2 regions of the Glutamicibacter protophormiae genome follow, and region 1 is predicted to be linked to the other one. Evidence: predicted binding sites of a transcription regulator. Region 1 holds the regulator's gene; the other holds the start of a gene.
What was found. Region 1 encodes LexA, which represses DNA repair genes until DNA is damaged. Its sites were predicted from a motif close to TCGAACANNTGTTCGA; they were not measured.
Positions count from the first base shown of each region.

Region 2: the regulator LexA is predicted to act here: its motif matches at 8,417-8,432, upstream of JQN66_RS09160 (DUF6504 family protein).

Region 1 is NZ_CP069806.1:1,197,893-1,213,721, forward strand. It holds gene miaA (tRNA (adenosine(37)-N6)-dimethylallyltransferase MiaA) at 1-198, shown strand, start outside; gene dapF (diaminopimelate epimerase) at 222-1,154, shown strand; gene JQN66_RS05690 (class I SAM-dependent methyltransferase) at 1,189-1,797, opposite strand; gene hflX (GTPase HflX) at 2,218-3,786, shown strand; gene JQN66_RS05700 (ATP-dependent DNA helicase) at 3,779-5,776, shown strand; gene JQN66_RS05705 (excalibur calcium-binding domain-containing protein) at 6,388-7,263, shown strand; gene JQN66_RS05710 (HNH endonuclease family protein) at 7,251-8,072, shown strand; gene lexA (transcriptional repressor LexA) at 8,271-8,990, opposite strand; gene JQN66_RS05720 (LysM peptidoglycan-binding domain-containing protein) at 9,247-9,600, shown strand; gene JQN66_RS05725 (histidinol-phosphate transaminase) at 9,691-10,797, shown strand; gene hisB (imidazoleglycerol-phosphate dehydratase HisB) at 10,819-11,439, shown strand; gene hisH (imidazole glycerol phosphate synthase subunit HisH) at 11,440-12,075, shown strand; gene JQN66_RS05740 (hypothetical protein) at 12,077-12,226, shown strand; gene priA (bifunctional 1-(5-phosphoribosyl)-5-((5-phosphoribosylamino)methylideneamino)imidazole-4-carboxamide isomerase/phosphoribosylanthranilate isomerase PriA) at 12,252-12,989, shown strand; gene JQN66_RS05750 (SseB family protein) at 13,351-14,232, shown strand; gene JQN66_RS05755 (MFS transporter) at 14,267-15,601, shown strand; gene JQN66_RS05760 (DUF1844 domain-containing protein) at 15,707-15,829, opposite strand, start outside.
Region 2 is NZ_CP069806.1:1,962,354-1,978,182, forward strand. It holds gene thrS (threonine--tRNA ligase) at 1-793, opposite strand, end outside; gene JQN66_RS09135 (winged helix-turn-helix domain-containing protein) at 902-1,549, opposite strand; gene JQN66_RS09140 (MFS transporter) at 1,629-3,209, shown strand; gene JQN66_RS09145 (VOC family protein) at 3,374-3,814, shown strand; gene JQN66_RS09150 (HAD family hydrolase) at 3,863-4,546, shown strand; gene JQN66_RS09155 (DNA polymerase III subunit alpha) at 4,577-8,035, opposite strand; gene JQN66_RS09160 (DUF6504 family protein) at 8,069-8,383, opposite strand; gene JQN66_RS09165 (nuclear transport factor 2 family protein) at 8,601-9,104, opposite strand; gene JQN66_RS09170 (SDR family NAD(P)-dependent oxidoreductase) at 9,153-10,013, opposite strand; gene JQN66_RS09175 (MFS transporter) at 10,210-11,565, opposite strand; gene JQN66_RS09180 (aldo/keto reductase) at 11,815-12,642, opposite strand; gene JQN66_RS09185 (S-(hydroxymethyl)mycothiol dehydrogenase) at 12,896-13,981, shown strand; gene JQN66_RS09190 (MBL fold metallo-hydrolase) at 13,981-14,610, shown strand; gene JQN66_RS09195 (hypothetical protein) at 14,700-15,236, shown strand; gene JQN66_RS09200 (SOS response-associated peptidase) at 15,233-15,829, opposite strand, start outside.

The DNA of each region.
Region 1 (15,829 bases):
TTCCTGGACGGGAAGATCGGGCGCGCCGAGGCGATTGAACAGACTGTGGTCGCCACCCGCAAGTTCGCCCGCCGCCAGATCACCTGGTTCAATGCCGATGAACGGGTCGCCTGGCTGGACCCGACCAAACCCGGGCTGCTTGAACAGGCGGTGGCGCTGGTGCTCGAAAGCCAGCGAACTATCGCCGCCAGCGAATGAAGCACTAAACACGAGGAGCACGGATGTACCGCAGCGAACTTCAGCAGCTTGCAGGCCAGCCATTTGCCAAGGGCCATGCAACTGGAAACGACTTCGTCCTGCTGGCGGATCCCACAGGAGCCCTTGAAATCACCGCCGCGCAGGTGGAGGCCCTGTGCCACCGTCGTTTCGGCATCGGCGGCGACGGGCTTATCCGTGCGGTGCCGACCTCCCAGGTGTCCGGGTATGAGCAGCAGTTCATCGAGAATCCCAAGGCCTACTGGTTCATGGACTACCGCAACAACGACGGTTCCATCGCGGAGATGTGCGGCAACGGAGTGCGCGCCTTCGTGCACTTCCTCCTTGCGGAAGGCCTGGTGAATCTGCCGGTCGGGCAGAGCCTGCAGATCGGCAGCCGTGCGGGCGTCAAGGAAGTCACCCGGCTGAAGGACGGGTACGCGGCCAACCTGGGCCCATGGGGTTTGATCCATGAGGACCAGGCCGCCAGCGACTCGGTGGACTCGATGGTCCGCCCCAGCGGCTGGGAACAGGCGCTTCCGGCGTTGAGCATAACCATGGGCAATCCGCATACCGTGGTAGCGCTGCCCGACCAAGGCATGCTGGATGACCTGAACCTATTTATCGCCCCAGAAGTTTCCCCGACCCCTCCCTACGGCACCAACGTGGAATTCGTGGTTCCCGCAGAGCCGCTGATCGAGGAAGGTACGGCCCGGGTGAAGATGCGCGTCTTTGAACGAGGGGTAGGGGAGACGCTGTCCTGCGGCACTGGAGCCTGCGCAGCGGCAGCGGCAATGCGTTACTGGGCGCGCGGCACCGCCCTGATCAATAATTGGTCGGTCGAGGTTCCCGGCGGCACCGTCGGGGTTGAATTCCTTGCCAACGGCGACGCCCGGGAAGATACCGTGCTCAGCGGACCGGCGGAACTGGTTGCGCGAGGCATCATCGGCCGGGACTAGCGCTCAGTCCCGCCCGCGGCTCGGCCGGGGCAGGCTACCGGGCCGGGCGGGATACCTTTAAGACGCGGAAAGCCTTGGCCGTAGCTTCACGGGTGACGCTCCAGTCGCCCGGGAGCTGGGCAACCAACCACTTCTGCAGGGAATCACTGCCCAAGTTCTTCTGCACCACCATCCAGGCCTCGCCGCCGGGCGCGAGCCGCGGCAACCACTGCAGCAACAGCTCATGCAGGGCTTCCTTGCCGATACGGATCGGGGGATTGGACCAGATCGTGTCGAATTCAAGCTCGGGATCCACGGACTCAGGCCGGCCGACAACCACGTTGTCCAAGCCCAGGTTCTGCGCGTTCAGGCGGGCTAGCTCGATGGAGCGCTCGTTGACATCGACACCGTAGACCAGAGACTCGGGGCTTTGCTCCGCGGCGGTGATGGTGATGGGTCCCCAGCCGCAGCCGATGTCCAGAATGCGTCCGCGCGGCGTCGGAACATACTTCAGCAGCACTTCGGTGCCCTTGTCCAAGCCCGAAGGCGAGAAGATACCCGCTGCGGTCTGAATCTTGCGGGCGCGGCCGTTCAACTCGACAGAAATCGTGCGGCGTTCATCGGCCGAGGCGGGGCTGGCGCTGAAGTAGTGATCCGAGCTCATACTGCAAAGTTTATCGTTGCGTGCGCACGCGCCAAACACGGCTGGAGGCAACGTGACAAAGACAATATGTACGGGTGTTCGCAAGACTGATAGAGTTTTCCCTATGACTTTGTTCTTCGTCTAATACGTAGCCCACACGGTTACCCGTGATTCCCGGATTCCCGGCGCTGATTTTGCGCGCCTGGACAGCGGAATCCGCAGGCGGCAAAGTCTTTTCTACTTTTCAGAATCCCAGGTGTGTCGGGGTCTTCACCTTGCCTTTGCGTTTGAGTAACCGCATCAACATCAGCGTCGATCGCTGTCATCAAAAATTGCAAAGGATACTCAATGACCAACGAACACCTAGAAAACGACCGTGCCACGTCGCAAAGTGGGGGTGCCCCGCACTATTCTGGAAAGCGAAGTACTTCAAAGGAGACCATGACTAACTCCGAGTCACACGAACACGATTCATCGTCAATGGACGAAGCCCAGATTCAGGCGGCCATTGATCGCATTCTTGCGGCAGATGAGGCCCAGGGGCCGCAGGTGCAGCATTTCGCATCCGATGATGAATCCATCTTCTCGGGACAGGCGACAGCACTAAACCGCTTTTCCTCCGGCTATTCCACCTACGACGGCGAGCAGGACGATCTAGCCGAACGACGCGCGCTGCGCCGTGTTGCGGGCCTGTCTACCGAGCTTGAAGACGTCACCGAGGTCGAATACCGCCAGCTGCGCCTGGAACGCGTGGTCTTGGCTGGGGTATGGACCGAGGGCAGCGTCACCGAAGCGGAGAACTCCCTGCGCGAATTGGCCGCGCTGGCAGAGACCGCCGGCTCGGAGGTACTCGACGGTGTGGTGCAGCGCCGAAGCAAGCCAGACCCGTCGACCTACCTTGGCTCGGGCAAAGCCATGGAATTGCGCGAGATCGTGGCTTCCACGGGAGCCGATACCGTGATCGTCGATGCTGAACTTGCCCCGTCGCAGCGCCGTGCGCTGGAGGACGTCGTCAAGGTCAAGGTCATCGACCGCACCAGCCTGATCCTGGATATCTTTGCGCAGCATGCCAAGTCCCGCGAGGGCAAGGCCCAAGTCGAACTGGCCCAGCTGGAATATCTGCTTCCGCGTCTTCGCGGCTGGGGCGAGTCCATGTCCCGTCAGGCGGGTGGCCGTGTCGGCGCCGCCGGCGGCGGCATCGGTTCGCGCGGCCCGGGTGAAACTAAGATCGAGATGGACCGCCGGCGCATTCGCGACCGCATGGCCAAACTGCGTCGCGAGATCAAGGCGATGAAACCGGCTCGCGAAGCCAAGCGCGCAAACCGCCGCCGCAACGAGGTTCCGGCGGTGGCCATTGCCGGCTACACCAATGCCGGGAAGTCCTCATTGCTCAACCGTCTGACAAACGCCGGGGTCTTGGTGGAGAACGCCTTGTTCGCCACGCTGGATCCCACGGTACGTCAGTCGGCTACGGAAGACGGGCTGACCTACACGCTGGCTGACACGGTGGGCTTCGTGTCGAACCTGCCTACCCAGCTGGTGGAGGCTTTCCGATCGACGCTGGAGGAAATCGCCGATTCTGACCTGATCCTCCACGTCGTCGATGCTTCGCATCCGGACCCGGAAGGCCAGATCCAGGCTGTACGCACGGTGTTGGGTGAAGTTGATGCACTGAATATTCCCGAGATTATCGTGCTGAACAAGGCGGATGTGGCTGACCCGTTCGTCATTGAACGGATCCGCAATCGCGAATCGAACACCGTGGTTGTCTCGGCGCACACCGGAGAGGGCATCGAGGAGCTCTTGGCGAAGGTCAGCTCTTCCATCCCGCGTCCGAGCGTGCAGATGGAAGTGCTGATTCCATACAACCGCGGGGATTTGATCGCGAAACTGCATCAGAGCGAATCTGAAATCCTTGACAGCGAGCATCTGGAGAACGGAACCAGAATGATCGTCAAGGTAAGAGAATCAATGGCAGCAGAGTTGGAGACTTTCAACCTTCATGGATAAGCAAGAGCAGGCCCTTGACCTGCTGGAAGCGGCAGTAACTTCCATGGGCGGTGCCATGCGCACTGGCCAGCAGGAAATGGTCAAACATGTCGTCTCGGCGCTGGAAGACGAAGAGCACCTGCTCGTGCAAGCCGGAACCGGTACGGGCAAGTCCATGGGCTACCTGATTCCGGCCCTGGCGCACGCGCAGACCAGCTCCAAGCCGGTGATCGTATCGACGGCAACCCTGGCGTTGCAGTCGCAGATCGTCGGTCGCGACGTACCCCGGCTCCTGGATTCGCTCAAGGGCAAGCTCTCGCGACCCATGGATGTGGCCCTGCTCAAGGGCCGATCCAACTACCTCTGCCAGTACAAGCTCGGCGGCGGATATCCGGAGGATGACGAGGGGACGTTGTTCTCCTTGGACGAGCCCGCTGCGCCCAGGGGGCAGACATTTTCGCCTCTGGCCAGCGAAGTCATGAAGCTTCGCGACTGGGCCGAGCGCACCGACACCGGGGACCGGGACGAATTGGTCCCGGGCGTCAGCGACAAAGCCTGGAAACAGGTTTCGGTCTCCGCCATGGAATGCTTGGGCTCGCAGAAATGCCCCATGGCCGATGAATGCTTCTCGGAGATGGCCCGCGCCCGCGCGGCTGAATCCGATGTGGTGATTACCAACCACGCCCTGCTGGCAGTTTCCGCCTTCGAAGGGCTGTCGGTGCTGCCGGACTTCGACGTCGCCATTATCGACGAAGCACACGAGCTCCAAGACCGCGTCACCAGTTCGGTGTCCGGGGCATTGTCGGCTCGTACGGTACTCACCGCAGCGGGCGGCGCCAAGCGCCATTGCGCGGTGAACGTGGATGAACTGGTGAAGGCAACGAACAGGCTGGAAAAGGCCTTGACCGGAGTTCCAACCGGGCTATTGCCGACCGGGCTGCGCGAAGACATGGGTATCGCCCTGAACGACATCGTCGAGCAGGCACGGCTGGTTCTCGCATTGACCAAGCCGGAAGCAAACGCACCAGCCGATGGCGGCCGGCAGACCGCGCGGTCGCAAATGCAGGCGGTCATGGACGATGCCATCCGCATGCTCGAAGCTGAAGAGCGCCGTGAGGTGCTCTACACCACCCGCCCACGCGAGTTCGTCGAGGGCCGCGGTTATGTCGAGGCGGATGACACCCAACCGGCAACACTCAACGTGGCGCCGCTCTCCGTGGCCGGAAAGCTGCGTGAAGGACTATTCGACGGGCGCACCGTCATCTTGACCAGCGCCACCTTGGCTATCGGCGCGCAATTCGACTCCGTGGCGGGATCTCTCGGGCTCATGGGCGCCGGGGCTCCTTCCTGGACCGGCATCGACGTTGGCAGTCCCTTCGACTATCCGAAACAGGGCATCTTGTACGTTGCCAAGCACCTGCCCAAACCAGGTAGGCAGCTTGCGGCTGAGACCCTGGACGAAATCGAGGATCTGATCAAGGCTTCGGGCGGTGGCGCGCTGGCGCTGTTCACCTCGAAGCGATCGGCCGAAGAGGCGGCCGCGATTCTGCGCGAGCGCCTCGACGTGGACATCCTCTGCCAGGGCGAGGCGAGCATGAAGTCGCTGGTGGCACAGTTCGCCGAGGAGCGGGACACCTGTCTGTTCGGTACCATGACCCTGTGGCAGGGTGTAGACGTGCCCGGCGACGCCTGTCGTTTGGTCATTATCGACAAGATCCCGTTCCCCCGTCCGGACGACCCAATTTCCAAGGCACGTACCGAGGATGTGCAGAAGCACGGTGGCAATGGATTCATGCAGGTTTCGGCAACCCATGCGGCTATCCGCCTCGCCCAGGGCGCTGGCCGCCTGATCCGTTCAGTGTCGGACAAAGGGGTTGTCGCGATCCTCGATTCGAGAATGGCTACTGCACGCTATGGAAGTTTCCTGAAAGCCTCGCTGCCGCCCATGTGGCCCACAGTGGACAAGAAGACCATCGTCGGCGTTCTCAAGCGCATGGACCCGAATGGATAACCGCTTGGATCGCTGAAACGGCTTTCAGGATGGGATGATTTTTATTCACTGGGAGCCGTGGAATGGTGGTCGCAATTCTCACGCACCCCGCATTCCGCTGTTCCGTTTATTCGATTATCGGAGTGTTCGCGGGCGGTTCCAGAGGTGGTGGCGCGGAATTGTCATTTTCGCTGTAGAGACGGTTCAATTGTGCAGAATTTCCCGTGCCGGATAATTGCGGATGAATTCAGTTCCATCACCATGGATGAAGGGTGATATTGGTTACTTCCAGCATCGTTCGCCAGCTACTCGCTAGAGTGCTGGGTTGTCGGATTCTCCGGTGATGCCAGAGGAAATGAGTGCCGACACCGGTGGCTAGATGAGGGAATCAGAGCACGTTTCAAGTTGAAAGTCCTGCTGACTGGCACGCTTCCGAATTTCCTGAAATTAGATGATATCGAAGTGAACCCAAAATCAGCTCTCCAAAGTCTTCGATGGACTTGCTGCTTGAAATTATGAACAATATTCCCGGACGAATTTGAGAAATTAATAGACGGACCTGAAGTTGTTTTTGTACAGGTGCATCAAGAGGATGGAATTTCGTATCATCACGAATTCATTGAGGAAGTACCGTGTCCTATTTTCCTTCTCCTGTTCCACCGGAGCGTCCGAAATCGAAGAGCAGCAAGAAACTCTGGGTTGTCGTAACCGTTCTTGCCGTACTGGTCATCTTGATGCTTGCCGTACCCGAATTGGCATTGTTGCTGGGATTGCTTCTCCTGATCGTTTCCTTGATCGGACTGGTCGTGGGCAAACTGCCGTTTCTCCGTATTTTCGGCAGGAAGCGAATTGCTGCACTAACTGCCGGTTCGGTTCTTATCACCATCGTCGCTGGCGGCTTCATGGACACCACCGGCGCGGCGGACGCTCCACCCTCTGCCGACGCAGCTCCGACCACAAAGGTGAGCGAAACACCAACACCCAGTCCATCGCCGTCCACGCTTGCAGATTTCATTGGCGAAACGTGCGAGGGGGACGAGCTGGTCATGGAACAAGCTTCCGAGAAGCTGTACTGCGACGAGGGTGCCACGAATGCACTTGTTTGGACCAGCCAAGGCGACCACGATAAGTCTGTTCTAGCTGCCAAGCAAGAGGCAGAGAAGAAGGCCGCAGAGGCAAAGGCCGCAGCCGAGAAGAAGGCAGCCGAGAAGAAGGCTGTGGAGGAGAAGGCTGCTGCCGAAAAGAAAGCAGCGGAGAAAGCCGCTGCCGACAAGCGAAGGGCCGAGGAGGCAGCGGCTAAAAAGGAAGCGCAGAAGCAAGCTGCCAAAGAAAAGGCAGAACGTGCAGCACCTGAAGCCTACACTCGGCCTGCCAAGGCATCATCTTCCACCTCCTATGCGAATTGCACGGCTGTGAAGAATGCCGGGGCCGCTCCCATCTATCAAGGTGACCCGGGATATTCGCGCAAGCTTGATCGTGATGGGGACGGTGTCGGTTGCGAAAAATAGCGATTGCTTCGAGCGCATTTCTAGCGCTTTCGGCGATTCTCACGGGATGCTCCGCACCGGCTGGTGGTGCCAGTCTCGCGGACGGCAATGAGTCCGCGGATCAACCTGAAATCGTGATCCGGAGCGAAGCTCCGCCGATTGAGATCTATAGTGAAGCCCCAACGCCGATTGCAACGCCTGCGGAGTCAGCCAGGCCTTCCTCGGCAACAGCATCAACCGCACAAGATGCCGAGAACCTCGGGGAGGAAGCGACCGGAGCCCTGGAGCTTCTGGCGGAAGTACCGGTCAAGGGACGTGCGCCTAAGACTGGATACGACCGCGACCTGTTTGGCAGCGGGTGGGGGGATCCGGACCGAAACGGGTGCGATGCGCGTAATGATATTCTCGCCCGTGACCTCGTGGTCCACTCTTTCCAAGACGGTACGGGGGACTGCGTCGTTTTGACCGGAACCCTCAACGATCCGTACACGGGCAAGTCGATCCAGTTTCAACGTGGTCAGGGAACCAGCAATGCAGTTCAGATCGATCACGTAGTTGCACTCTCTGATGCATGGCAAAAGGGGGCACAGCAGCTATCGGCAGTGGAACGTCAGGAATTCGCAAATGACCCACTGAATCTCCTGGCTGTGGACGGTCCGACCAATGCGTCAAAAGGCGACAGTGATGCTGCAACCTGGCTTCCACCGGAAAGAGGATACTGGTGCGATTACGTGACTCGGCAAGTTGAGGTCAAACATAAGTACGGTTTATGGATGACAGGTGCCGAGCATGCAGCGAGTGAGCGTATTCTCTCCGAGAACTGCACTTAGTTCCGAGCCCTCTTTTCCAACGTCGAGTCTTGAAGCTGCGAAGGCTTGCGACCGGAAATATTGATATTGAAACCAAAGGGTAGAACGCGGTAAGCATCCCAAGCTAGCGAGCAGTGATTCTCGGATGCCGAGCTAAACCGAAGAGCGCTGGGGATCAGCTCCATGGAACTGATCCCCAGCGCTCTTCGGCATATTGGACTAGAGCGAACGCATGACCGAGACCACCCGGCCCATGACGGTCGCAGCGTCACCGAGAATTGGCTCGTAACGCGAATTCTGCGGCAGCAGCCAGGTATGTCCGTCGCGCTGCCGGAACGTCTTCACTGTTGCCTCTTCATCGAGCAAGGCAGCCACGATGTCGCCGTTGTTCGCAGTCTGCTGGCGGCGCACCACAACCCAGTCGCCGTCGCAGATTGCTGCGTCAACCATTGAATCGCCGGAGACGCGGAGCATGAACAATTCGCCATGGCCCACCAGCTGGCGTGGAAGAGCGAACACATCTTCAACAGTCTGGTCTGCCAAGATCGGACCGCCAGCGGCGATACGGCCTACCAGCGGCACCATGGTGGTGTCCGCCGAGGTGCTCAGCTCGATAATCTTCGCATCTTCCTTGCCGGCTTCGTCCACCGGCTTGGGGGCCTCGGCCGCTGCTGCATCCTCACTGAGCTGCAACGGAAGCAGGATCTCCATTGCGCGAGGACGACGCGGATCGCGACGGAGGTAGCCGAGCTTTTCAAGCTGGCTCAGCTGGTGCGTCACACTCGAAAGACTCTTGAGTCCCACGGTGTCACCAATCTCGCGCATCGATGGTGGGTAACCGTTCTTGCCGATCGATCGCTGGATGGTCTCCAGAATTTTCTTCTGGCGGATCGTCAGCGAACGTGCGTTCGATCGGGGAGTGCGCTCTGAAGCTGACATGTCCTTTAGCCTTCCCTAATCACCGGTTGAGAGCTGGGCGGATGCCTAACTGTCGGAAGCCGGTGATGTTATGTACTCGTTACTCTTCTACTTCGAAATCTTAGTCGATGTGAGGGAGTCTTTCAAAGATTTGTTCGAAAGTGTCTGGACAATTTCCGCGAGGGTCTGTTAGAAAAGATATACGAGAGTCGAACACATCTTCGAAGTTAGTATTCGAAGATAGGTTCGTATCATGTCACTGTTGAGGAGAATAGTCATGGCTACCGTCGCACTTGACTCGAAACGCACCAAAGAACATATGAAGATTCGCATCAATCGCCGAGGCTGGGCGGTACTGGTTGGAGTTCCCGTTTTCATCTTGACCATCGCCGCCGCATTCTTGGTATCCATATTCACCTCCAGCGCCCAGGCCTCGTCCACCTTGCCGCAGGGAATTGAAACCGTGGCAGTAACGGTGATCCCGGGAGACTCCCTGTGGGATCTTGCCCGTGAATATGCCGTCGGGTACGACGTGAACGCCGCCATGGAACACATCGCAGAGATCAACGCCCTGGATTCCAGCGAGATCCGCGTCGGTGATACCTTGGACATCCCGGTGCTGGCTAATTAGCCGGCCTACCCCCTTCGGTGGCGACAGGTATTGTTACCAAGCTTCGTCGCCGATTCTGGAACCGCCGACCGCACCATTAGACTTAATGACGTGAATGTCCGCAGTGAACTATTGAGTCAGCTGCCCTTGCGTGAGAATCTCCGCGGGCTGTCCCCTTACGGTGCGCCACAAATTGACGTGCCAATTCAGCTGAATGTCAATGAGAACACCCATCCGCTTCCGCAGACCGTGGTCGATGCCATCGCGGAAGAAGTCTCCAAGGCGGCGGCGACGCTGAATCGCTACCCGGATCGTGAATTCGTGGAATTGCGCGAACTCCTGGCCGGGTACCTGGGCCACGATCTGGACCGCGAGAACATCTGGGCTGCCAATGGCTCCAACGAGATCCTGCAGCAGATCCTGCAGGCCTTCGGCGGCCCCGGTCGAAGCGTGATGAGCTTCGGCCCCACCTATTCCATGTACCCGCTGCTGGCCAGCGGGACGGATACGGAATATATTGCCGGCAAGCGAGCCGATGATTTCACACTTTCCGCTGAGTCCGCTGCCGCACAGGTGCGCGAGCACGCACCGAATATCGTTTTCCTCTGCTCGCCGAATAATCCAACTGGCACCGCATTGGGGCTGGATGTCATCGAGGCTGTCTATGAGGCGGCCTCGGAGACGAAGGCAATGGTGATCGTCGACGAAGCCTACGCTGAATTTTCACTGGCCAACACCAAATCTGCGTTGAGCCTCCTCGCGGGCCGTCAGCGGTTGATCGTCAGCAGAACAATGTCCAAGGCCTTCGGCTTGGCCGGCGCCCGCGTCGGATATTTGGCGGCGGCGCCGGAAGTCACCGATGCGATTCGACTCGTCCGCCTGCCCTACCACCTCTCTGCGGTGACCCAAGCGACGGCCATTGCAGCGTTGAAGAACGTAGACCTCCTGCTGGCGCAGGTCGAGGAAATCAAGACCCAGCGAGACCGCATCGTGAGTACCTTGACCGAACTTGGCTTGAAGCCTTCGGTTTCGGACTCCAACTTCGTATTCTTCGGCGGGCTGGAAGACCCCCACGCCATTTGGCAGGGGCTTCTGGATGCCGGAATCATCATCCGTGACAACGGAATCGCCGGTACCCTGCGAGTCACCGCGGGTACCGAGGCCGAAACGACCGCCTTCTTAGAGCGACTGACCGAACTGCTCAGCACGCAGAAGTAGACAAGACAAGCGAAGGAAGACATGTCTGCCGAATTGATTGGCGCACGTCGCGCCCGTATGGAACGAGTCACCAGCGAATCCTCGGTATTCGTTGAACTGGACCTCGATGGCTCAGGCGTCTCGGAGATCAGCACCACAGTGCCGTTCTTCGACCATATGCTCACTGCTCTGTCCAAGCACTCACTGATCGACCTCACCGTGCGTGCAACTGGTGACACCCATATCGACGTGCACCACACCGTGGAAGATACGGCGATTACCATTGGCGAGGTGCTGCGTGTTGCCCTGGGCAACAAGGCCGGAATCCGACGCTTCGGAACCTCCTACGCACCTCTGGATGAAGCGCTGGCCCGCTCGGTGGTGGATGTTTCCGGGCGCCCCTACCTGGTGCATGGCGGTGAGCCAGCGGGTCAGGAATACCACCTGATCGGCGGACACTTCACCGGTTCGATGACCCGTCACGTTTTCGAGGCGATCACATTCCACGCACAAATCTGCGCACACATCGAGGTGCTCTCGGGCCGCGACCCGCACCACATTGTCGAAGCGCAGTTTAAGTCCTTCGCACGTGCGTTGCGCGAAGCCGTCGAGCGCGACGAACGCATGGGCGACAAGATTCCATCCACGAAGGGTGCCCTTTAAGTGGCAAAGAAGAAAGTTGTTGTTCTGGACTACGGTTCGGGCAACGTTCGCTCGGCAGTGCGTGCACTGGAAGCAGCCGGAGCCGAGGTGGAACTGACCGCAGACCCGGAAAAGGTCCTGGCGGCCGACGGACTGGTCGTCCCCGGAGTCGGCGCATACGCGTCGGTCATGGAGCAGCTGACCAAGCTCGGCGCATTGCGGTGGATCGGACGTCGCATCGCCGGAGGCAAGCCAGTGCTCGGAATTTGTGTTGGACACCAGGTTTTCTTCGATGAGGGTGTTGAACACGGCGTCAAGACTGCCGGTATCGGCGAGTGGCCCGGCACCGTGGAACGACTGCAGGCTGACGTCATCCCCCATATGGGTTGGAACACCGTCCGCCCGCCGGAGAAAACCAAGCTCTTCGCGGGAATCGAGAACGAGCGCTTTTACTTCGTGCATTCCTATGGAGTTCAGAAGTGGGAATTCGACGTCACCCAACCGGCGATGACCCCGCCGCAGGTCACCTGGTCCACCCATGGAACCCCCTTCATTGCAGCTGTTGAAAACGGTGCCTTGTCGGCCGTGCAGTTCCACCCGGAGAAGTCCGGGGATGCCGGCAAGAAGCTGCTGAGCAACTGGCTGGAGACCCTCTAAGATGTGGTCGATCGTACTTCTCGGCGTCGGCGCGTTTCTTGCCGGCGGAGCAATCTCCCTGAAGAACCAGAAGGCGCACCTGTCGTGGATCATCGCCGCGTGGGGCCTGGCAGCTGGTTGTGTCATCGCAGCATGGGCCTTGACCCTCTAGTTTCAAACTTTCGAAGAAGGACAACATGACTGAGCAACCAATCCTCGAACTGCTACCTGCAGTAGATATCGCCGGTGGTCAGGCAGTGCGCCTGGTTCAGGGCGAAGCCGGATCCGAAACGGGATACGGCGACCCTCTGGAAGCGGCACTGGCCTGGCAGAACGACGGTGCTGAATGGCTGCACCTGGTCGATCTCGATGCGGCCTTCGGCCGTGGCAGCAACATCGAGATCGTCCAGCGTATCGCCCAGGAACTGACCATTAAGGTCGAGCTCTCCGGCGGCATCCGCGATGACGCATCGCTCGACCGGGCGCTGGAATTCGGTGCCACCCGCGTGAACCTGGGTACCGCCGCTCTGGAGAACCCGGAATGGACCCGCAAGGCCATTGCCCGCCACGGCGACAAGATCGCCGTCGGCATGGATGTGCGCGGCACTACCCTGTCGGGTCATGGCTGGACCAAGGACGGGGGAGACCTTTGGGAAGTGCTCGCCCGTCTTGAGGATGCCGGGTGCGCACGCTACGTCGTTACCGACGTAACCAAGGACGGAACCCTGCGTGGTCCGAATGTCGAGTTGCTGCGTGAGATCGCCTCGAAGACCAACAAGCCGGTTGTAGCTTCGGGTGGCATTTCCTCCCTCGAAGACCTGCGTGTCCTGCGTGCACTGGTGCCGGAAGGCATCGAAGGCGCCATCATGGGCAAGGCGCTGTACTCCGGGCAGTTCACGCTGCCACAGGCGCTTGATGTGGCGGGCCGTCGCTAGCTACGCCTGAAGCAAAGTTCTGAAAACGTGGATCGGTTGGAATACTCCAACCGATCCACGTTTTTCTTTTATGGTGCGGAAAAGGACCATCTTTCAGCTTTCGCGTTCTGCGGCCCTCGAAGGTCGCAAATTTCTGCACGGAACAGTAGGCAGGAACCAAGCGGAGCACGCCCGGCACATCTGCACTATCCAAGTACGCGTATCCCGTGCTGCCGTGCTTTGAAGATTTCACGAGCTGGGTCCGCCGCGAAGCGACAGCGACTGGAAAATCTGAAATGTGCCCGAGATCTCGTGGGCAAGCTCATGCCCCAGTCCCTGAAACTTGTTCTTGCGTCGGGCTTCTCACAGATAGCATGGATCTATGAACACCGAGCAACCTGAATCCACTCCTAAGCGCCATCTGCCCGGACATATCGTCGCGGCATTGGCTCAGGCGGGTTCCGCGACTGATTCCGCAGGTCAGAGCTGGGAAGGTCGAGACCTGGCCGGTGAAGATAATCCACTGCACAAGTTCGACAAGGATGATGGACTGGCAGATGCCGAGGTCATGCAGGCCCTGGCTGATCTGCGCGCCGGCAAGGGCAGCGAGTCAGGCGTCCACCAGACACTGGCCAACGCCCGAGTCTTCGTTGCGGTAGTAGCCCAGCTCGGAGAAGAGGCGATGACCGAGCACGGCTTCGCCGCCGACAAGGAAGCAGACATGGCTCTGGTCAAGATCAAGGGGCCGGACGGACGCATGGCGCTACCGGTGTTCACTACCGTTGAACGTCTCCAGGCATGGCACAACGAAGCGAGACCTGTTGCAGTTTACGCCCCGCGCGCAGCATTGTCGGCGGTTAGCGAAGAATGCCAGCTGCTGGTGTTGGATCCAGGCAGTGACTATACCTTCGTCCTTCGACGACCTGGCATGTGGAATCTTGCCAAACAGATCGAATGGACGCCGAGCTATCTGAACCAGCACATTGCCGAGCTGGTACAGGAAGCGACTAGTGGCTACGACCAGCTGCGCAAGGTGCAGGTTGCACCGGGCCGAGGTGTCGGATCACGTGACGCACAGGGCCAAGCAGTCCCCGGAGGCGGCTCCGGACCGGAACTGAACCTTCAGTTCGTTTTCGCGGCAGGGACCAGCGAAAACGATGCGCGGGAAATCGCGTCAAGTATCCACGGGCAGTTGGCCCGAAAACCCGAGTTTGCCGAGGCGGTGGACTCAATAGAAATCAGCTTGCTCAGCTCATCCAGCTAGGGATGGGCCTACCCGAAGAGGAACACCCCACGTCATGAAGAACTACTGGCAGATTCTGCGTCAGCCTCAGATCGCTTCACTGTTGGTTATCGGCATGGTGGCTCGGCTTCCTCATTCGGCGCTGGGCATGTTGCTTCTGCTCCATTTGGTCACCAACCTCGACCAAAGCTGGGTTTCCGCCGGTCTGGTGACCGCGTTGATGACGATCGGCATCGCGATCGGCGCCCCCTGGCGTGGTGCCCGCGTGGACATGTGGGGCTTGCGACGGGCGCTGATTCCCTCGGTCATCGTGGAGACTGCCGTCTGGTGCACCGTACCCCACGTCCCGCTGGTGTGGATCTATCCGTTGGCGTTCATCGGAGGGCTCTTTGCACTGCCGGTCTTTTCCGTAGTCCGTACCGCCTTGGGTGTCATGACCACTGGAGAGCAACGGCGCACCGCGTTCGCCTTGGACGCGACCGCAACCGAGCTGGTGTTCATTGTCGGTCCCGCGGCGGCAGGCATCGTGGCCACCCAAATTTCAAGCACCATCGGGTTGAGTGTCATCGGCGTGACGGCTTCGGTGGCTGGCTTGGCCATGATGCTCCTGAACCCTCCGACCAGCAGCGCCGATCCTAAGGCTTCGGCGAACAAGGCCAACGTCCATGAGGAGCGACTCGGGGCCGAGGCAAGCTTCATCGCTGCCGCCCCGGTGGGCGTGCCCGAGGTTGAAGGCGAACTGATCCTTGCCGGCATGAAATCTGCGCGTGCCAGGATCAAGAAACGCGGAAAGAACTTCAAGAACCGGTTCAACTGGGTTAGCGCCTCGGTGCTCGCGGTCTTCATCTCGGCATCCGGGGCGGGAATGCTGCTGACCGGCACCGAGGTGTCCATCGTGGCCGAACTCGAAGCAGGCGGCAACAGTGAACAGCTCGGCTTGGTTTTCCTCTTCTGGTGCGGAGCTTCGCTGATCGGCGGGCTGCTCTACGGCGCCATGCGCCGCAATATTTCGCCTCTTGTGCTGCTGCTGCTCATGGCGATTTTGACAATCCCGATGTTCTTCGCTTGGGATCCTCTGTCGTTGGCGATCTTCTCCGCACTCCCGGGCTTCATGTGCGCGCCGACCCTGTCCGCAGCCTCCGAATGGTTGACGGACCTGGTGGCGGAGAAGCGCCGAGGCGAAGCCATGGGTTGGTACGGATCGGCGATGACCGGCGGCACAGCGCTGGGCTCTCCGCTGACCGGCGTGATGGTCGACAATTTCGGCCCACCGCTGGCATTCGTCGGGATTGGGTCACTGGCCATCGCGGTTGTTGTCATGGCATTGATCGCCCAGCAAATTCGACGCCGGGTCCGTCGCCAACGCACCCGTACACGCATTGCAGCGTAGGTTCCGGCTTCACGGATACGCGGACCATAAAAAAATCATCCTCGGTGCGGCATAGCATGCCGGGCCGAGGATGATCTTAATCTCTTAAATTTTTCGGGTTGAAGGCTAGTTGACCGGTCCGGTGAACTTTTCTCCGGGACCCTTGCCTGGCTCGTCGGGGATCAGCGAAGCTTCGCGGAACGCCAGCTGCAGGCTGCGCAGGCCATCGCGCAGCGGCGCCGCATGCTG
Region 2 (15,829 bases), 760 kb from region 1:
CGGCGCCCAGCTTGCGGTGGTCGCGGCGCTCGGCCTCGGCCAGGCGCTCCTGGTAGGCCTTCAGGTCTTCCTTGGTCGGCCAGGCGGTGCCGTAGATGCGCTGCAGCTGCTTGTTCTTTTCGCTGCCCAGCCAGTAGGCGGCGGCCGAACGGGTCAGCGAGAAGGCGTTCTTGATCAGCTTGGTGTTCGGCAGGTGCGGGCCGCGGCACAGGTCTTTCCAGACCGTTTCGCCGGACTTGCGGTCCACGTTGTCGTAAATGGTGGTTTCGCCGGCGGCGACCTCGACGGTCACGCCTTCGCCGGAGGTGTCGGCCGAATCGGCCTTGGCCAGCAGCTCGCACTTGTACGGCTCGTTGGCCATCTCGGCCTTGGCCTCCTGGGGGGAGACCTCGCGGCGGGCGAAGAGCTGGTTCTGGTTGACGATCTTGAGCATCATCTTTTCCAGCTGCTTCAGGTCTTCGGGGGTGAACGGCTCGTCCACGTCGAAGTCGAAGTAGAAGCCGTCGGTGATGTACGGGCCGATGCCTAGCTTGGAATCGGGACGCAGCTGCTGCACCGCCTGGGCCATCACGTGGGCGGTCGAGTGGCGCAACACCTCCAGACCCTCGGGGTCGGCGATGGTTACCTGGGTGACAGTGGTTCCGGCTTCGAGTTCGCGGGACAGGTCTCGCAGTACGCCGTCGACGTGCATGACTACCACGTCTTTGTCCTTGGCGAAGAACTGCAAACCGGTCGTTCCCGCGTCCACCTGTACCTGCTCGCCGTCGATGGTGAGAGTCAGCTGCTCGCTCATGAGATCGGGTTCTACCTTTCAATCTGTGATGGCTTCATAGCTTGTGGCATACCTTGGCCACAGCCAGCCAGAACCCAGTTTAGTTCAGCATCGCCCCGCGCAACCGGTTCACTTCGGCTTTTGCGTCGATTGTCCGGCCGAGTGTGACCCGTTCAACAGCTCATCGGCCGAGAGCAGCCCCGAGTAGTGCCACAGCTTGCGCTCGGAGATCGGCTGCGCGGTGGCGACCTTCCCGTTCTCCTGGTCCTTGCGGAAGGCGGGGATCACCTGGTCCAGCCGGCGTTGCAGTTCCTGGCGCTCGTCATCGGTGAGCATCAGGTTGCTGGTGCTCAGCTGCGCCAGGTCCTCCCGGATCTCGCCGCCGTCGTACCACCGCTGGGCGTGGGCCAGCGTGGCTTCGAGGCGGCGCTGCTCGTCGTGGATGACCTGCCCGAGATAGGCGTTCATGGCGGTGGCCGAACCGTCTTTGCTGCGGTCCGCAGGCTGGCCCGTGGTGTAGCCGGTGGCGGCCGGACGCCAGACGCGGTCGCGCTTGTCGCGAGCCAGCTCCGGGGCTTCCTCGATCATCTCCGCCTTGGCCAGCTCGCGCAGGTGGAAGCTGACCTTGTTCGGCGCGAGGCCCAGCAGCTCCCCGATGTCCGAGGCCCGCCCGGTGCGCATGGCCGCCAGCGCGTCGAAAATCTGCCGGCGCAGCGGGTTGGCCATGGCCTTGAGCATGGGCGTGGTGAACGTGACGTTCGACTGTGGTTGCGTCATGGATTCAGCATAACAATTGCCCAAATAAAGTTGCGCAAGTTCTATTGCGCAACTTTATTTGCGGGTTTATGGTGGGTGCATGACCACGGACCAGACGACTCCCCTGCTGCAGCCGCAGACGGCCGGCGCCGGCGCACAACGGCTGCCGGCGTTGCGGCGCCAGCGCAGCTACCGCATCTGGTGGGTTGCCGATACCACTGCCCTGCTGGCCGGCGGCATCTACGCCTTCGTGCTGCCGCTGATCCTGCTGGCGCTGACCGCTTCGCCGGTGCAGGCCGGAACCCTGGCGGCGGTGGGCCTGGCCGCGCGGGCCAGCCTGACGCTGCTGGGTGGTTCCGCGGCCGACCGTTCCGACCGGGCGCGAATGATGCTCCTGGGCGGAATTTGCGGTGCGGCGCTCACCTCGGCACTGGCAGTGGCCAGTTTCAGCGGGTCGCTGGGCGTCGCGGTGTTGTGCGTCGCCCATGTGCTCATGGAGCTGCGCGGAGGCTACTTCGGCACCGTCACGAATGCGGCGCTTAAGGACGTGGTCCATCCCAAGCAGCTGGGACGCGCCATGGCGGCGAACCAGGGGCGCGATTCGGCGCTCATGCTGGGCGCTGCCCCGCTGGGCGGACTGCTGCTCGGACTGGGCGCAGCATTTGCCCTGCTGGCTGTCAGTTTCCTGCAGCTGCTCGCCGCCGCTTCGGGATTCGCGCTGCGCGGGCCGTTGCGCGCAGCTGAAGCCGGCTCCAAGCCCGTGGAAAACTCCCCTGCCGGCAGCGCGCAGGTCTCCCCCGGCATCGCGGCGGGCATGCGGTGGTGTTTCGCCAAACCTCAGCTGCGCAGCCTGCTGATCCTGATTACCGTCATCAATATCGGAACCAACGGGCTGAACACCACGTTGATCTACGGATTGCAGCAGCGCGGCGAGGCCCCCTGGGTGATCGGACTGGTATCCACGTTCATGGGACTGGGCATGTTCGCCGGGTCGCTGTTCGCCGGACGCCTGATCGAGAAGGTCCGGACCGGGGTGCTGGCCTGCAGCTGCCTGAGCGTCCTGGGCGGCGCGATGCTGCTCATGGGCTTCAACACCCACCTGGTCTGGCTGGGCACCATGCTGCTGGTCGCCTTCCTCAGCGTCCCGGCGCTGAACGCGTCGGTCGGAGGCTATTTCATGGCGGTGGTCCCGCGGGAGATGGCAGGACGCGCCAATTCGCTGATCTTGTTCATGGCGCTGTCGGCTTTGCCGCTGGCGCCGTTTCTCACCGGGCTCGGCCTGCAATGGCTGGGCATGGGGCCGACGCTGGTGTTCTTCAGCTCCCTGGTGATCGTTGCAACCGTCGCCGCCTGGTGCTCACGGCATGTGCGCGGCATCCCGCACCCGGATCGCTGGACCAGCGAACCGGCGAGCGCACCTTCGCAAACATCGGCCGAGGCAGAGGCATCCGAAGACCTTGGGGCCTTGGGTGCCGGGCCGACGCAGGTTCAAGGAGAAGTGACCATGAAAAACAATCCAGCCCCAGAATCATCGGCGTCCGCCGGCCGGCTCGGCTTGCGGCGCATTCCCAGCAGCGTGCAACGCAACCATCATGCCCCGAGCCGAATGGATCAGGAGTTTCGTGCCCAGCGTGATCGCAATTTGTCCTCGCCGCGCAATGAGCAGTGGATCTATCTGTAAGGGCTTCGGCAAACTTCAACACTAGCTCTTGCCCAGTTTCGATGGGCTCGAAGCATCAGCATCCCGCGGCGACACATGGGTCAGCCAGAGCTGCCCCTGTCAAGACATCGACAGGGGCGGCCCTGCCTCTATCATTCGAGGTCAACGCACCTTAGTCTGGTGATATGAACAAGTCGGCCCCGCCGACCATCAGCGCGATCACCCTCGGCGTGCGTGATGTCGGTGCTTCAACCAGGTTCTATACCGAGGGACTGGGTTTCGAGCTGGTGCAGCCGGCCCACCCGGAGATTGCCTTTGTCCGTGCCGGGCATTCCTTGATGCTGGCCTTGTGGGACATTGCGCAGATGCCCAGCGAGTACGGTGACATCGGGCACGGCGAGAAGGCTCCCCCGGTTTCGCTGGGGCACAATGTGCATACCGACGCGGAGGTTGAACAGCTCTACCGGCGAGCGCTTGATGCCGGGGCCCAATCCGTCACGGCCCCTACGGTGCAGCCGTGGGGCGGGATGAGCGCCTGCGTGGCCGACCCGGACGGGTTCCGCTGGGATTTTGTGCACAATCCGTCATTTGTCATTGATGCGGATGGGCACGTGTCTTCCGTATAGCGAATGAGCGTTTTCCCCATGCTCAGTGGCGCAGGGGAAGATGAACCCATGCCCTCGCACATTTATTTTGATTTCTTCGGCACCTTGGTGCGCTATGACCCCTCGATTCTGCCGAGTGCGTTCAACGCTCCGCTGGAATTTGCGCGCAGGGCTTCGGCTCGGGTGGGACAGGCAGAGGCGGATGCGTTGTGGACTCGCGCATGGGACGAGCTGGACTCGGCGGCGCACCGCTCCGGGCGTGAGTGTTCGATGTTGCAGATCGCCAGTCGCTATTGGGAGCTGCTGGGTTCTCCGACTATCCGCGAGGGCGAGCTTGCCCGCCTGGTGCGGGAGTATCTTGCGGTGTGGAGCGCTCAGGTTGCCCCCGCTGCCGCTGTCCGGTCCTGTTTGCAGGATCTCTACGCAGACCATGTGCTGAGCGTGGTGAGCAATACCCACGATGCGGCGCTGGTCCCGAGGCTGCTGCGCGAGCTGCAGTTGGATACATATTTCGATCGGGTCTTCACCTCCATAGAGCTGGGGTGGCGCAAGCCGCACCGGCAGATCTTCCGGATGGTGCTGGATGCGCATGGTATCGCTGCGCAGGATGCGGTGTTTGTGGGAGATAACTGGGATGCGGACATCCGGGGCCCGCAAGCGGTCGGGATGCGCGCCTGCTATGTCGGCGCGCGGGAGCGGGGCCGGGAACCGGTTTCGCTCGCACAGCTGCCCGGCGTGGTTCGCGGAGCCTGACGGGCTGATCCCTCGCACCTCTGGTTCCCCCTACATGTTTTGGGCCCCGCGCTGGTCCAGGTCCTCGGCGTTCATGCGGCGGGCGAGCTCTCCGACGGTTTCGGCGGGGCTCTGGCCGAGCTTGGGCCGGTAGCTGGGGCGCGGGCGGGCTGTGTTCTCCAAGTATCCGGCGGCGGGCAGTGTTTCGGGCTGGTGCAGGTCCCAGGCGTTCAGGGCCTGCAGCGAGATGCCGCGGGGTCCGGTGCGCCGGGTGATGCCGTGGATGAGCAGCATGCGGGTGGAGAACAGCAGCGGCCCGGTGCGCTGCTGGGTGTCGTCGAAGAAGGTGGCATCGATGCAGCCGGTGCCGTCGTCCACGGAAATGAACACCACGCGTTTGCCTCCGCGCATGGGCGGGGTCTGGGTGGCCACGCGCACCCCGGCGACCAGCACCTCGGTGCCGTTGCGCAGGTGCAGCAGCTCGATGGCCTGGGTGATCGGCAGGTGGGCCAGGCGTTGCCGGTAGGAGGTGATGAGGTGTTCGCTGGCGTCCAGGTGCATGAGGTCCAGTTCGGTGCGGATGATCTCGGCCGGTTCCAGCTGCGCTCCGGTGTTGGTGATGTGTTCGATCTGCCCGAGGTCGAAGGTGAGCTGCCCGGGGCCGGGCCGGTATTTGGCCGGCAGGCTGGTGCGGGCCATGGATTGGGTGTGGGCGATGGTATCCGCCCGGTTGGTTCCGGACAGCAGGGAGTCGAAGACGCCCAGGGCTGCGAGGTTCTGGTAGGTGCGTCGGGACAGGCCTGCGCGGTCCCGCACCTCGGCCAGGTGCTCGTAGGGTTGGCCGGCGACCAGCCGCTGGACCTCGCGTTCGCTCATCTGGTGGATGTCGCGGAAGGCCAGGCGGACACCGTAGCGTCCGGGGCGCAGGGTTCCGGGCGCCCGGGGCACGGTGGGGGCCGCAGCGGGAGCGTATTCGAAGATTCGTTCGACTCGGTAGTGCCCGGTGGAGCGGTTGATGTCCAGCGGCAGGATCGGGATGCCCATGCGGCGGGCCTCGGAGACCAGCAGCCGCTTGGGGTACATTCCCGGGTCGTGTTCCCAGATGCCGGCGAGGAAGGCTTCGGGATGGTGGGCCTTGAGCCAGGCCGAGTGGTAGGTGGGTACGGCGAAGGCGGCCCCGTGGGCCTTGCAGAAGCCGAAGGAGCCGAAGCCTGCCAGCACTTTCCAGACCTTGTCGATGGTTTCCGGGCTGTAGCCCTTGGCGGCGGCGTTGGCGCGGAAGTATTCTTCGACCGCCGGTTCCTGGGCGGGGTTGCCCAGGTGGCGGCGGTAGACGTCGGCCATGCCCAGGGTGCAGCCGGTCATCACGTGCAGGATGCGCAGCACCTGTTCATGGAAGACGGTGACCCCGTGGGTTTCGGCCAGCGCGGGCTTGAGGTCGGGGTGCAGGAACTGCTCGGGGGCGAAGCCGTGGCGGTGCTCCAGATAGGGCTTGACCATGTTCGACTGCATGGGCCCGGGGCGGAACAGCGAGATGTCGATGATCAGGTCGTTGAATTCGGTGGGGGCGAGCTTGCCGATCAGTTCGCGCTGGCCCGGGGACTCGATCTGGAAGCAGCCCAGGGTGTGGGTGGAGCGGATCAGCTCGAAGGTGGGGGCGTCGTCCAGCGGGACCCGGGCCAGGTCGATGTGCCCGGCCGGGTCGATGTAGCTGGTGTCGGCGTGTCCTCCGGCGCGGGCGACCGCGGACGCGTCGGGGTGCAGCCGGGCGATTTCCTCAAGGGTGTAGGCGATGGCGGACTGCATGCGCACCCCGAGCACATCGAGCTTGATCAGGCCCATGAGGTCCATGTCGTGTTTGTCGAACTGGCTCATCTGCAGTCCCATCCCGGAGGGCTGCACCGGGGTGCGGTCCAGCAGCGAGGCATCGGAGAGGATCACGCCGCACGGGTGCATGGAGATGTGCCGGGGCAACCGGTCCAGGCGTTCGGTGGCGTCGATCAGGATGTCCAGCTGGGAGTCGGCGGCGAGCCGCTCGGCCAGTTCGCCCAGCTCCGGCTTCGCGGCGAGCGCTTCGCGGAAGGAGGAGGCGGAGAAGCGCCAGAGCTGCTTGGCGATGCCGTCCACCTGCCCGTCGTCCAGCCCCAGGGCGGCTCCGGCGTCGCGGACGGCGCCGCGGGCGCGGTAGGCGTTCTGCATGCTCATCAGGCTCACCCGCTCTTCGCCGAAGCTGGCGAAGATGGTGCGGTAGATTTCGTGGCGGCGCGCGGATTCCACGTCGATGTCGATGTCCGGCAGGGTGGTGCGGGTGTCGGAGAGGAAGCGTTCGAAGACCAGGTCGTGGGCCAGCGGATTGACCTGGCTGATCCCCAGCAGGTAGTTGACCAGCGAGGAGGCTCCGGAGCCGCGGGCGGCCACGCGCACCCCCAGCCCGGTGATGAGCTTCACGGTTTCGGCGACGGTGAGGAAGTAGCCGGCGAAGTCCAGCCGGTTGATGACCCCGAGCTCCAGGGATAGCCGCTTTTCGACGTCGTGCCGCTTTTCGCCCGGCAGCAGCCGGGGCACGGCGGCGTAGACGCGTTCGGTCAGTTCCTGCATGGCCGGGCGGTGCAGGCCCAGCACGGAGGCTTCGGGAATGACCGGCTTTTTCCAGCCCAGGTCGCTGCCGGGGTCCAGGACGGCGAAGCTGGCCACCGACTCGGTTTCCTGCAGCAGCTTGCGCATCCAGCCGCGCTCGGTGGCTCGGGAGATTTCGGAGGCCAACTGGCGCATTTCCCGCGGGGACTTGAGCCAGCCCTGGCCGTTGGGCTGGCAGGAGTCCATCTCCTTCAGGCTGTTCAGGGTACGGGCGGAATCCAGCAGGTCCGCGGTGACCGCGCCATCGGGGTCGGCGTAGCGCACCGCGTTGCTCAGCACCGCCTTCAGGCCCAGTTCGTCGGCGTAGCGGAGCATCCTTCCGGCTTCCCCGAGGTGGTAGCGGGATCCGCGGGTGGACAGGTGGGTGGTGATTTCCACGCGCAGCATGGGGCCGGCCAGATTTTTCCAGTCGGCCAGCAGCGCGCGGGCCTTGGCATACTGCCCGCGAACCAGCGCCCGGGCCACGTCGGATTCCCCGCCGACCAGCAGCATCAGGTTTCCCGCGGATACCCGGTGGGAGATCTGGCGACGGGTCAGCCCCGGAATGCCGTGGGGCGCCTGGTGGGCTTGGCTGATGCTCCGGCACAGGTCCGCGTAGCCGGCGCCATTGCTGTTCCCGCGGGCGAGCAGGATGATTCGCCCGGCCGCATGGCCCGGGGTGTCGAGCAGGGCCAGATTCACGCCCAGCAGGGGGCGCAGCCCATGTTCCAGGCAGGCGGCCACGTGCTTGACCGCCCCGTAGAGTCCGTCTCGGTCGGTGAGGGCCAGGGCTTCGGCGCCCATGGCGTGCGCGGCGGCGGCCAGCTGGGGCGGGGTGGAGACCCCATAGTGGGCGCTGTAGGAAGAGGCCACATTCAGATGCGTGAAGCTCATGCCACCGGCTCGAACATGTATTCGAAAGGCGACTCAGGCGCTACGGGCATGCTGTTCATGCAGGCGGACCAGGCGCCAGCGGGTGCTCTGCGCGTCGAAGCTGACATCGACGCTGAAGGACTCGCCGCGACCCTCCGACGAGACCAATTGCAGTCGCCACATTTCATAATCGGCTACTCCTGCCCCTAGTCCACGCGGAATCCTCATGTTCTCCTCCCACCATTTGCGGCGTTCGAACCAGCGTTCGGGTTCGGCCACCAGGCGGTAGTCTTTCCCTTGCCAGGTGACGCGCAGCGGTATTCCGTTCGCTGCGCGGGTAACCTCGATCGGCTCGGTGAATATGCCCACGTGTGCGCTCCTTAATCAACAAACTCATTCTATTCGAACATGTGTTCGATCGGTAGCTACACTAGTCAGCCCTGCCGACAGTTTGGCTCGGGCCCCGGATTCTTGAACAAATTTTTTGATCAGGACAACACGAGCCGCCCTCCACGGTGCAGGCGCGCGAAAGGCCCGGGGCCCGCGCGGTGGATCCGCATGAGCCTCGGGCCTCTAATGGGCGCCACTAGGGCGCCGGAACCGCCATAAACTCGCCCTCGGTGATCTGCGCGCTCTCATCCAGCGCGCGGGTCATCGACCAGGTGTCGGTGAAGCGGCAGGCGGACATCTTCCATTGCCCGTCCACCAGCACGTATTCGTCGTCGTATTCGCCGGTCTTCAGGTACTCGGTGCCCTCGAGCAGGTTGACCTGGCGGAAGCGCAGCGTCCAGCGGCCCCGGGCGGTGGTGGGGCTAATCAGCGTGATGTCCGGGTGCATTCCGTGGTGCATGTCGAAGATCACGTGCTTGCCGTCGACCTTGGCCAGCGCCACCTGGGTGAAGATCTCGGCCATCGGCTCCACGTCGTCGAAGGCGCCCATGGGGCCGTAGTCGATGATCGCGCCGCGTTTAATGAAGCAGTCGCGGAATCCCTGCGGGTCCTTCCCGTCGCAGGCGCGCCAGTAGCGGTGCTTCAGCGCCTTGATCTCTTCGATCGCCTCCAGCGCGGCAAGGCGTTGTTCCAAATCCATGGATTGTTCTCCTGACAAATCGTTTCGGGTTGGGGTTCGGTCGGCGGTCTAGGCGATCACGGCACCGGAGAACACCGGCGGGTTTCCGAGCATGGGGCGGTGGGAGATCGGCTGCGCCCCGTCCACGTCCAGCACTCCCAGCTCTGCGGCCAGCTCCGCGGCGATCAGCACCTGGCCGCTGCGCTGCATCAGCTGCGGGTCGCGGTGCAGCGCGTCGATCACCCGGCCGGGGAATTCCGGGGATTCGGCGGTGGCTTCCAGCTCCCCGTACTGCTCGGGGCTCTTCGCCAGCTCGGCCAGGGTGCGCTCGGTCTTCAGCATCCCCATCCACAGGGAGACGACGGCGACGCCGTGCGGCTTGAAGTCCACGGCCATGTCGCTGGCCATCTTGTCCACGGCGGCCTTGCCGGCCCCGTAGGCCGGCCCGTGCATGTAGCAGGTGCCGCCGAAGGACGAGGTGTTCACCACCAGCCCGCCGCCGGCGATCAGCAGCGGTGCGGCGTAGTAGCTGGCGACATAGCTGGAGCGCAGCCCGACGTTGAACACCTGGAGCAGGTCCAGCGACTTCTCCCAGAACGCCCCGGCGAGCGTCAGCTCCGCCGGCACCGCGTAGGCGTTGTTGACCAGGATGTCGATGGCACCGTCTTCGGCAGCGATGCGTTCGAAGAGCGCCTTCACCTGGGTGTCGTCGGTGTGGTCGAGCACCACCGGCACGCCGATTCCGCCGCGGGCGGTGATTTCCTCGGCGGTGGCGAAAACGGTTCCCGGCAGCGGGGCCTCGCCTTCGTTGGTGGTGCGCCCGGTGACATACACCTTGGCCCCGGCTTCGCCCAGTGCCAGTGCGATCCCCTTGCCTGCGCCGCGGCTGGCGCCGGTGACAACGGCGACGCGTCGGGTTTTCTGGGTCATCGATTTCCTCCCGTGGTTCTGGCGTCGCCCGAGATTCCGGGCGCACGTGGCACGATTACATCCCGGCCATGCACCGCCGAAATCCGCCATCCCACTGAGCGGGACGTCCGGTCGCGCCACCCCTACACGCGCAAAGGCCCGGAACCAGCCGGTCGATGACCGACTGATTCCGGGCCTTTGGCAGGAGGCGGAAGTTCTAATCCACCGGGTTGCCCAGCTCATGCAGCGGGGTCTTGAAGGTTTCACGGGCCCAGATGGCGCCGATGGCCGCCACGATGGAGGACCCTGCAACGATCCAGGCCGCCGGCCCGTAGTTGGCGGGGATGCCGCCGACCAGCACGGTGGCGATCATCGGGGTGAACCCGGCGCACAGGATGCCCACCTGCAGTCCGATGGCGACACCCGAGTAGCGGACCTTGACGTGGAACAGCTCGGAGAACCAGGCCGGATAGATCGCGTTGGACACCGCGTAGCTGCCCGCGGTGATCGCAATGCTCAGCAGGAAGACCAGCACGATATTCGAGGTGGAGATCGCCCAGAAGTAGACCCAGATCAACACGCCGGAAGACAGGATGCCGGTGATGAAGATCGGGCGTCGGCCGAAGCGGTCCGAGAACCAGGCGCTCAGCGGCTGGGTGAAGATCGCCAGCACGTTGCCAGCGATGCTGACCACCAGCATCGTCGCCGCGGGGATTCCCACGCTGACTGCGTAGGCCAGGCCGAAGGCCTGCATCAGGGTATTGGTCACGCATTGGAAGGACATCAGCGAGACCTGGAAGAACTGCGCCGGGTGGGTCTTGAGCATCAGCAGGAACGGCAGCTTTTCCTTCTCGCCGCCGCCTTGGGACTTGACCTCGTCCTCGAAGACTTCGGGCTCCTCAAGCGAGCGTCGTACCAGCATCGCCACGATCATCACGACCACCGAAAGCAGGAAGGGCACACGCCAGCCCCACGACATCCTGGCGGCCTCGTCCATCGCCGCGACCGGGATGAAGACCAGCGAGGCCAGCACGATACCCGCCGAGATCCCGCTCATCGCGAAGGAGGGGAAGAACCCGCGCCGGCCCACCGGGGACTCCTCCATGGTCAGCGTCGAGGATCCCGCCGTCTCGGCGCCGGCGGACAAGCCCTGGACCAGCCGCAGGAACACCAGCAGGGCCGGGGCCAGGTAGCCGGCCTGCGCGAAGTTCGGCAGCAGGCCGATGGCGAAGGTTGCCCCGCCCATCAGCATCAGGGTCAGCACCAGCGTGTTCTTGCGTCCCAGCCGGTCGCCCAGATGCCCGAAGACGATGGCACCGAAGGGGCGGGCCACATAGGCGACGCCGAAGGTGGCGAACGACGCCATGAGGGTGATGGTGGGATCCCCCGCCGGGAAGAAGATGTGCGAGAAGATCAGCGACGCGGCAGTCGCATAGATGAAGAAGTCATAGTACTCCAGCATGCCGCCGAGGAACGCGGCCAGGGCCGCCTTCTTCGCCCGCTTCACCCGGTAAGACTGCTCGGCGCGCGAGAGCTCTGTACCGGCAACTGCGCTGCTCTGGTCAATCGCCATGGGAACCTCCAAGTATCAAGAACTGAATTGCGCGCTATCCGAACAGTAGTACGTTTTGCGCACACTTGAGTGTACCCCCGCGTGACCTGCAACACCTAGGGAAATTTCGGGGAAATTCACCGGCCCCGGAAGGCGTCCCGGAAACGCTCGCCAAACCACAGGTCAGCAACCATTTACCGGCTTGCGGGCCACGATTAAAGCCGAAAAGGCCGCCCCGTATTCCGGGGCAGCCTTCCATGGTGTTGTGTTTTAGTGACCGAAGGAATCCGCATCCAGGCGCGGGCCGGCTCCCGTGTCCAGCGCATCGATCGCAGCCACCTGCTGCCCGGTCAGCGCGAAGTCGAAAATCTCCAGGTTCTCCCGCTGGCGGACATCGCTGGCGGATTTGGGCACTGCGATGCGCCCTGAATCAAGGTGCCAGCGCAGCACGATTTGGGCCGGGGTCTTTCCGTACTGCTCCGCCGCCGCGGTAATCGCCGGATGGGACAGGAAATCCCCCGCCCGGCCCAACGGGCTGTAGGCGACCGTGGTCAGCCGGTGCTGGGCATGGAACTCCAGCTGCTCGCGCTGCAGATGCTCGGGGTCGACCTGCACCTGGTTGAGCACGGGGCGCAGCCCCGCGTCGAAGACTGCCTGCAGGTGCGCCGGCTTGAAGTTGGAGACGCCCCAGGAGCGCAGCTTTCCCGCCTGCACCAGGTCCTCCAGCCCCTGGCAGGCTTCGACAAAGGTTCCCTGGGCCGGGTTGGGCCAATGCACCAGGTACAAGTCCAGGTAATCCAGCCCCATCAGTTCCAAGGCGCGTTCGTATGCAGCTGCCACGCCGTCGCGCGAATGGTCTTCCTTGTTGAACTTGCTGGTCACCCACAACTGGTCGCGCTGCACCCCGGCCCGCGCGATGCCCGCCCCGACGGCCTGCTCGTTGCCGTAGTTCGCCGCGGTGTCCACATGGCGGTAGCCGTTGCCCAGCGCCCTGGCCACCGCGTCGGCGGCCTCTTCTCCGGTCAGCGGCCAGGTGCCCAGACCGATGGCGGGGATCCGAAGCCCCGGGGCCAGTTCGATCATGTGTTGTTCCTGCATTACTGCTCCTTCGTCCCTGACTTGTGCTTTTCACCTCGGATAGTCCATTCAAGTATTAAGCGCCCACCGTGTAAAAGTCCACGATTAAACAGGACAGCAACTATGTAGGAATCCGGGACAATGGGCGGAGCGGGCAAAAAGGGCCGCTGACCCACGCCACACTTGGTCATTCGGCGCGCGGCTCCTAGCTTCGCGCCTGCCGCACCGATAGCATCGGGTCAGAAGCACAATCCACCACAAGGAGCCCACCGACATGTCCCATAAGGTCAAAGCGGTCATTTCCCGCGCCAAAGACGCCCCGGTCGAGGTTGTCGACATCATCGTTCCGGATCCCGGGCCGGGAGAGGTCGTGGTCGACGTGCTGACCACCGGCGTCTGCCACACCGACCTGCACTACAAGCTCGGCGGCATCGGCGACGACTACCCCTACCTGCTGGGCCACGAGTCCACCGCCGTGGTCAGCCAGATCGGCGAGAACGTCACCAACGTCAAGGTCGGCGACCGCGTCATCCTGAACTGGCGCGCGGTCTGCGGCCAGTGCCGCGCCTGCGCCAAGGGCGAGCCGAAGTACTGCTTCAACACCCACAACGCCACCCAGAAGATGACCCTGGAAGACGGCACCGAGCTCTCCCCTGCGCTGGGCATCGGGTCCTTCGCCGAGAAGACCCTGGTCCACTCCGGGCAGTGCACCATCGTGGACGAGGACGCCGATCCTGCGGCCGTGGGCCTGCTGGGCTGCGGCATCATGGCCGGCATCGGCGCGGCCATCAACACCGGCGAGATCAAGCGCGGCGAATCCGTGGCCGTCATCGGCTGCGGCGGCGTGGGCGCGGCGGCCATCGCCGGCGCGCAGCTGGCCGGCGCCACCACCATCATCGCGGTGGACGTCAACCCGGACAAGCTGGAAACCGCCAAGCGCTTCGGCGCCACCCACACCGTGGATTCGAGCAAGGTCGACGCCGTCACCGCGATCCAGGACCTCACCGGCGGCTTCGGCGCCGACGTGGTCATCGACGCGGTGGGCCGCCCGGAAACCTACAAGCAGGCGTTCTACGCCCGCGACCTGGCCGGCCGCGTGGTGCTGGTGGGCGTCCCGACCCCGGAGATGACCCTCGAGCTGCCGCTGCTGGACGTCTTCGGGCGCGGCGGATCGCTGAAGAGCTCCTGGTACGGCGACTGCCTGCCGAGCCACGACTTCCCGATGCTGGTCGAGCAGTACAAGCTCGGCCGGCTGGACCTGGATGCCTTCGTCACCGAGCGCATCACCATCGACGAGATCGAATCCGCCTTCGACAAGATGCACGCGGGCACCGTGCTGCGTTCGGTGGTGGAAATCTAATGGCCGCACGCATCGAGAACATCGTCACCTCCGGCACCTTCAGCCTGGACGGCGGCACCTGGGAAGTGGACAACAACGTCTGGCTCGTCGGGGACGACGCCGAGGTCATCGTCATCGACCCGGCGCACGACCCGCAGGCCATCCGTCAGGCCATCGGCAAGCGCGAGGTGATGGCGGTGCTGCTCACCCACGGGCACGACGACCACATCCGCGCCGCCGCGCAGTTCTCCGACGAGGTCGACGCCCCGCTGTTCCTGAACCCCGAAGACCAGATGCTCTGGGACGCGGTGTACCCGGAACGCGACATCGACGCGGAAATCCACGAGGGCGACAGCTTCACCGTCGCCGGGACCACGCTGACCGCCCTGCACACCCCGGGCCATTCGCCGGGATCCACCTGCTTCTACTCGGAGGATCTGGGAGTGCTGTTCAGCGGCGACACCCTGTTCAACGGGGGTCCCGGCGCCACCGGCCGCAGCTACTCGAGCTTCGAGACGATCATCGACTCGATCCGCTCCAAGCTGCTGACCCTGCCGGCTGAAACCGTGGTCAATACCGGCCACGGCGCCGCCACCACCATCGGGGACGAAGCACCGAACCTGGATGAGTGGATCGCCCGCGGGCACTAGCCGCATAGCGCTGCACCACGCCAAGCCCACGTCGGAATGGAATGAGAAATTCCATCCCGGCGTGGGCTTTCGTGTGAAAGGATGTTCCCATGCCTGAATCTTCCGCCCGCGTGCGCTCGGGGAAAATCCCCGGCTGGATCGGGGCGCTGTCCATCCTGGCCGGCAGCGTGCTGCTCTGGCGCGACAGCCAAGCCGAGTACCTGTTCTATTCGGGGAGCTACGAACCACTATCGGCGGACGCCTTTTCCATCGGCCCCTCGCCGCTGCAGGTTTCCGGCGAGTTGCTGCTGGCCTTCGGATTCGGGGCGCTGTGCCTGAGCCTGGGGCTGATCCTGGGGCGCCGCATGCACAAAAGCAGGAAACATGTACTCACCACGCGCATCATCTGGCTCACCGGGCTGCTGGTGCTGGCCGCCGGCACCGGCCTGCTGATCTGGGATGCGCTGCAGGTCCAGACCTTCGGCTGGTTCGCCTATGCGCCGTTGTCCAACAGCGCCATCTCCCCTGCACCCTGGGTGACCGGGACCCAGATTCTCGGCAAGCTGCTCAGCGCACTCGGGCTCGGGGCAATCGGCCTAGGGGTCGGGCTGCACGCGGGTGCACCGGCCCGGCGCACCGAAGCCTAGAACAACGAACGATGCGGTTCGATCAGTTGCGGGCCGTCATTGCGCACATTTCCCACCGCCGGATCCACCTCGTGCATGGTCCAGGTTGAGGCCACGTCGAAGGCCTCGGACCGGATCTGCTCGATCAGCCCGTCGCCGTCTTCCTGTTCCGGATCCAGCCAGCGGGCCATCATGTCCCGATCCAGCGGAATCGGCAGCCGGTCGTGGAGCCCTGCCAGTTCGCCGAGCACACCAGGTTCTTCGCTCGAGGGCGAATCCATGGTCATGATCGTGGTGGACAGGATCCAGCTACCGTCCTCGTCCTTCCACCATTCGTACAACCCGGCGAAGAAGAGCAGCTGGCCATCGTCGCGGTGCACAAAAAACGGCCGCTTCTTGCTGCCTTCCTTCTTCCACTCGTAGTAGCCCTGCACGGGAACCGCTGCCCGGCGCTTCTTGACCGCCGAACGGAACGTCGGCTTGGAGGATGCGGTTTCGCTGCGCGCGTTGAAGGCGCGCACCCCCACCGACAGCTCCTTGGCCCAGCCGGGAACCAGGCCCCAGCGGGCCACATGGATCTGGCGGTGCAGCTGCCCGTCGATCATCCGCTCGAG